DNA from 2 places in the Rhizobium sp. K33 genome. Region 1 is predicted to be linked to the other one. Evidence: predicted binding sites of a transcription regulator. Region 1 holds the regulator's gene; the other holds the start of a gene.
What was found. The regulator HrcA, encoded in region 1, represses chaperone genes, less so after heat shock. The targets are predictions, from matches to a motif close to GTTAGCACTCNCNNNNNGNGAGTGCTAAC.
Positions count from the first base shown of each region.

Region 2: a site for HrcA is predicted at 1,474-1,502, ahead of groES (co-chaperone GroES). Genes of this name have one in related genera too.

Region 1 covers NZ_CP096478.1:4,405,203-4,408,409, forward strand. Annotated here, with positions in the region: gene rdgB (RdgB/HAM1 family non-canonical purine NTP pyrophosphatase) at 1-112, opposite strand, end outside; gene M1E12_RS21250 (VOC family protein) at 120-533, opposite strand; gene rph (ribonuclease PH) at 551-1,267, opposite strand; gene hrcA (heat-inducible transcriptional repressor HrcA) at 1,442-2,530, shown strand; gene grpE (nucleotide exchange factor GrpE) at 2,632-3,207, shown strand, end outside.
Region 2 covers NZ_CP096478.1:2,929,260-2,932,466, forward strand. Annotated here, with positions in the region: gene treY (malto-oligosyltrehalose synthase) at 1-1,020, opposite strand, end outside; gene M1E12_RS14350 (usg protein) at 1,109-1,381, opposite strand; gene groES (co-chaperone GroES) at 1,649-1,963, shown strand; gene groL (chaperonin GroEL) at 2,000-3,207, shown strand, end outside.

The sequences.
Region 1 (3,207 bases):
CCTTGGCCGATTTGGCCGAGAAGCCGAAGGAGCCGATCAGGTCGGCGATCTCGGCAATCTTGCCGGCATTGTGGCTGGCCACGACGATCATGCGGGTGTCAAGCTTGCGCATGGGGTCCTCAGAGATTCCAGAGTTTGGGTTCGGCGCATTCCAGGCTGTTGCCGGCCGGGTCGCGGAAGTAGATGGAACGGGCGCCGGTCGGCCAGCGGAAATCGGCCTCGATCGCCACTCCGGCGGCTGTCAGCTTCGCGGCCATCTCGTCCAGTCTGTCTCCCGAAACGCGAAAGCAGAGGTGTCCCGCACCTGTGGTGCCATGTGGCGGCACGGGCAGCGCACCGGGAGACGCAGCCTTCACCGTCTCCTCGGCGTTGAAGATCAGCACCACGGTCTGACCGCAGCGGAAGAAGATGTGCCGGTCATCGTGGCGGGCGATGCGCTTGAGACCGAGGACGGTGCCGTAGAAGTGCTCGGCGGCATCCAGATCGGACGCATAGAGCGCGGCCTCCAGAACACCTTCGATCTCCTGTGCCATCGACCCGGCCCTCAGTCTCAGCCGATTGCCTGCTTCTGCAGGGCCACCAGTTCATCGATACCGTTGCGGGCAAGGCCAAGCAGCGTCAGGAACTCGTCCTGGCTGAAGGGCTTGCCTTCCGCGGTGCCCTGGATTTCGACGATGCCGCCGGAGCCGGTCATGACGAAGTTGGCATCGGTCTCGGCGGCCGAGTCTTCCAGGTAATCCAGGTCGATCACCGGCTGGCTTGCAAAGATCCCGCAGGAGATCGCGGCGATATGGTCCTTCAGAACCTTCTCGACCTTCACCATGCTGCGCGCTTCCATCCACTTCAGGCAGTCGTGCAGGGCGATCCAAGAGCCGGTGATTGCCGCCGTGCGCGTGCCGCCATCCGCCTGGATGACGTCGCAGTCGATCGAGATCTGCCGCTCGCCGAGCGCTTCGAGGTCGACGATGGCGCGCAGCGACCGGCCGATGAGCCGCTGGATTTCCTGAGTGCGGCCGCTCTGCTTGCCGGAGGAGGCTTCGCGGCGCATGCGCTCGCCGGTCGCGCGCGGCAGCATGCCGTATTCGGCCGTCACCCAGCCCTTGCCGGAATTGCGCAGCCACGGCGGCGTCTTGTCCTCAAGGCTTGCGGTGCACAGCACATGCGTGTCGCCGAACTTCACCAGGCAGGAGCCTTCCGCATGCTTGGAGAAATTGCGCTCGAACGAGACCTTGCGCATTTGGTCGGTTTTTCTGCCGGATGGCCGCATTGCAATCTCCTGAGTTGTTCGTTGCCTTCTAAGGAGGGAGCCACCCATTTGCAAAGAAAAACCATGCCGCAACGCCGCAGGAGGCGTGCCGAAGCCTCAAATACCCCTTGGTCATCGAACACGCAGTGATTATATTTGCGCCATGAAACCTCTGAGATCCTGTCCGCTGCGCCAATGGCATCACTGAAGACGACTGTCGCAGACGTTTCCGCGTCGCTGGACGAACGCTCACGGGAAGTGTTTCGCCGCATCGTCGAAACCTATCTCGATTCCGGTGATCCGCTGGGCTCGCGCAACCTGTCGCGCCTGCTGCCGATGTCGCTATCCCCGGCGTCGGTGCGCAATGTCATGAGCGATCTGGAAGATCTCGGCCTCATCTATGCGCCCCATGTCAGCGCCGGTCGACTGCCCACTCAGGCGGGTCTGCGCTTCTTTGTCGACGCCTTCATGCAGGTGGGCGACCTCTCGGAAGGGGAGCGCGACGAGATCGAGCGGCAGATCCGCCCGACCAGCGCCGATCAGCCGATGGAGGCGATGCTGACTGAAGCAAGCCGCATGCTCTCCGGGCTGTCGCGCGGCGCAGGCCTCGTCATATCGTCCAAGAACGATCCCGTCCTGAAGCATGTCGAATTCATCCGGCTCGAGCCGACCAAGGCCCTTGCCGTCCTTGTCGGCGAGCACAATCAGGTCGAAAACCGCATCATCGAGCTACCGGCCGGCGTAACCGCTTCGCAGCTGACGGAAGCGGCGAACTTTCTGAACGCCAATCTTGCCGGCCAGACGCTGCGCGAATTGCGCGGGCAGATCGAGAAGCTGAAGACCCAGGTCGCAAGTGAACTCGACACGCTCTCGCAGGATTTGGTCGAGCGCGGCCTTGCCGTCTGGTCGGGCGAAGTCGCAGAAAAGCAGCCGGCCCGCCTGATCGTGCGTGGCCGTGCCAACCTGCTCGAAGGTCTTGCTGGCTCGGAGGATATCGATCGGCTGAGGCTGCTCTTCGATGACCTCGAGCGCAAGGAAAGCCTGATCGAGATCCTCGACCTTGCCGAAAGCGGCCCGGGCGTGCGCATCTTCATCGGCTCCGAGAACAAGCTCTTTTCGCTGTCGGGTTCCTCGTTGATCGTGGCACCCTACCGCGACGGCGAAGACCGCATCGTCGGTGCCGTCGGCGTCATCGGGCCGACGCGCCTGAATTACTCGCGGATCGTGCCGATGGTCGACTACACCGCGCAGCTGATGGCCCGGCTGTCGCGCAGCGGGCGTTAGGCGGATTTCCCGCCAACCCTTGATTTTTTCACCCCAAACCCTGATATCGGGCACGAATTCGACACCGAGAGTTCGGACACCAAAACCATTCGGAGAACGTCATGACCGAAGAAACCAACAAGAACGGACCTGACGCGGCGGCCCACGAGGCGCACGCAACCGAAGCGGCTGAACAGCAGGCTGCGGGCGCAGACGAGGGCGCGACGGAGGCTCAGCTGGACCCTGTGGAAGCCCTCCAGGCCGAGAACGCCGACTTGCGCGACCGCTTCCTGCGCCTCGCCGCTGAGATGGACAATCTGCGTCGCCGCACCGACCGCGAGATCAAGGACGCGAAGTCCTATGCCGTCACGAGCTTTGCCCGCGACATGCTCTCCGTTTCGGACAATCTTCGTCGCGCCATCGAGACGCTGCCGGAAGAGGCGCGCGCTGCGGCCGACGCAACGCTGACGGCACTGATCGAAGGTGTGGAAATGACCGAGCGCGGCATGCTTGCCACGCTGGAACGCCATGGTGTGCGTAAGATCGACGCCGAGGGCCAGAAGTTCGACCCGAATTTCCATCAGGCAATGTTCGAGGTCCCGAACCCGAATGTTCCCAACAACACGGTGGTTCAGGTTGTCCAGGCTGGCTATGCGATCGGCGAACGCGTCCTGCGCCCGGCCATGGTCGGTGTCGCC
Region 2 (3,207 bases), 1.5 Mb from region 1:
CTGCACCGGCCAGTCCTCGGGGAGGTGTTCTCCGGGCGCCAGGATTTTCTCGACATAGATGGGAATGTCTTCACCGACAGCGCTTCGCAGCCGCTGCAGGTAGCGACCGGGATCGGCAAGGCCGTCGACGTGATCGATCCGGAGTCCATCCACCTGGCCGGCACGCACCATCTCGAGGATTGTGCGATGCGCGTCCTCGAACACATCGTCTGCTTCAACGCGCAGACCGACAAGGCCGGCAATCTCGAAGAAGCGACGGTAGCTCAGCCCCTTGGCGGCCTCCGTCCAGAACATCAGGCGCCATGGCTGCAGGTCGTGGAGACGGACCAGAAACGCCCGGTCCGCCGCTTTGGCCTTGAGCTCTTCAAGCAGACCATCGCTCTGGCCTTCCTCACACAGAGCCGAAACGGCGCGGTGAAATTCTGCGTCCTCCGCCGGATCGGCCTGGTGCCCGAGTTCGGCGAGGCGCGCGGCCAATGGATGCGAGCAGCCGTCCAAAGCTGCGGCATAGGTGGACGGCGTCAGGGGATAGAGGCTGTCGAAATAGGCGAAGGCCAGAGACCCGTGCTCGCGGTCCAGGGTGAGTGAAATCTCACCATCCGCCACCGCCTGCTCGAATGGCTTTCCGAGAAACGGCAGGGTGAGGCGTTGGCTCCAGTCGATGTCGAAATAGTGGCCATAGCGGCTGGCCTCACCCCATTCGATGACGCTGCGCCACCAGGGGTTCTCAAGGCTCGCTGCCATGTGGTTGGGCACGATGTCGAGGATGAGCCCCAGACCTTCCGCTTTCACGACCTCTGAAAGCCGCTCTAGCCCTTCGCGACCGCCGAGCACCGGGTCGATGAGGTTTGCATCGGTCACGTCGTAACCGTGGGTCGAGCCTTCGGTTGCAGCAAAGACCGGAGACGCATAGAGATGGGTGATGCCGAGGCGCTTCAGATAGGGGACGAGACCGATGGCGCGGTCGAAATCCATGCCGTTGCGAAACTGCAAACGGTAGGTCGAAACGGGAAAGGGCATTCTGGCATCCTTGGGAGGGTGGCGGTGGCGACCAGATCCAACGTCTGCCGGCGCGCCTTGTTCCGCCGCCCCCGAGGATGCGAGGGACTCAATGGAGGTTGAATTCCCCGTCGAGTTTCCGCCATTCGTTGGGACCGATCAGCCGCTTGTGACTGAAGCGCACTGAATGCAGATCGCCATCGAGATTGGCCCGCCAGAAATCGAGAAACTTCGTCATCTGTGGAAAATCAGGCGCCAGATCGTAATCCTGCCAGAGGAAGGTCTGCAGCACGGAGCGAAAGTCGGGCAGCCGATAGAGGATGTGTGCGGTGGTGAGGCCATATCCCTCCATCTGGAGGGTGAAGTCTTTGCTGGATGTCATGCGTTTCCCTCTTGGTCATTGACGATAAAAAGTTTGACAAAACCACGTGAAATGGCAAGAGGGTCGCAAAAATTGTGATTATAAATCATGCTGTTAGCAGCAACGCGACGAGAGTGCTGATTTTTTTCGTCACTCGCTCTTGAAACAAAAAATCGGAAAAACCAGATCATCGCGCGCCGGATGCCTCTCAAGGGTCCGGCGACCCGTCCGGACCCTATCCGGTCCGGCCTTTGGGGACGTTCCATTTTGTTTGTCCAGGAGGAAAACATGAAGTTCCGTCCGCTGCACGACCGCATCGTCGTCCGCCGCGTTTCGTCCGAGGAGAAGACCAAGGGCGGCATCATCATTCCCGACACTGCCAAGGAAAAGCCGCAGGAAGGCGAAGTCCTCGCCGTCGGCTCCGGCGCTCGCAACGAGCAGGGCCAGATCGTCGCGCTCGACGTCAAGGTCGGCGACCGCGTGCTCTTCGGCAAATGGTCCGGCACCGAGATCAAGATCGACGGCGAAGAGCTGCTGATCATGAAGGAAGCCGACGTCATGGGCATCATCGAAGCCCAGGCCGCCGAGAAGAAAGCCGCTTGAGACCATCAGTCATCATTTGCCTTTGAGGAGTGAACAATGGCTGCAAAAGAAGTGAAATTCCACACCGATGCCCGCGAGAAGATGCTGCGTGGCGTCGACATCCTCGCCAATGCCGTGAAGGTGACCCTTGGTCCCAAGGGCCGCAACGTCGTCATCGACAAGTCCTTCGGCGCGCCCCGCATCACCAAGGATGGCGTCTCGGTCGCCAAGGAAATCGAGCTTGAGGACAAGTTCGAGAACATGGGCGCGCAGATGCTACGCGAAGTGGCATCCAAGACCAATGATCTCGCCGGCGACGGCACCACCACCGCAACCGTGCTCGCCCAGGCCATCGTCAAGGAAGGCGCCAAGGCCGTCGCCTCCGGCCTCAACCCCATGGACCTCAAGCGCGGCGTCGACCTCGCGGTCGAAGCCGTGGTCGCCGAGCTGAAGGCGAATGCCCGCAAGATCTCCAACAATGCCGAGATCGCTCAGGTCGGCACCATCTCCGCCAATGGCGACACCGAGATCGGCCGCTACCTGGCAGAAGCCATGGAAAAGGTCGGCAATGACGGCGTGATCACCGTCGAGGAAGCAAAGACCGCCGAGACCGAACTTGAAGTGGTCGAGGGCATGCAATTCGACCGCGGCTACCTCTCGCCCTACTTCGTCACCAATCAGGAGAAGATGCGCGTCGAACTCGACGATCCCTATATCCTGATCCACGAGAAGAAGCTGTCGAACCTGCAGGCTCTGCTTCCCGTTCTCGAAGCCGTCGTCCAGTCCGGCAAGCCGCTCGTCATCATCGCCGAAGACGTCGAAGGCGAAGCGCTCGCGACCCTCGTCGTCAACAAGCTGCGCGGTGGCCTGAAGGTTGCAGCCGTCAAGGCTCCGGGCTTCGGCGACCGCCGCAAGGCCATGCTCGAAGACATCGCCATCCTCACCGGCGGTACCGTCATATCCGAAGACCTCGGCATCAAGCTTGAGAACGTCACCCTCAATATGCTGGGCCGTTCGAAGAAGGTGTCGATCGAGAAGGAAAACACCACCATCATCAACGGCGCGGGCTCCAAGGCCGAGATCGACGGCCGCGTGGCCCAGATCAAGGCGCAGATCGAGGAAACCTCCTCCGATTACGACCGTGAGAAGCTGCAGGAGCGTCTGGCCAAGCTCGCCGGTGGCGTCGCCGTCATCCGCGTCGGCGGCTCGACCGAAGTCGAGGTGAAGGAAAAGAAGGACCGCGTAGACGACGCCCTGCATGCGAC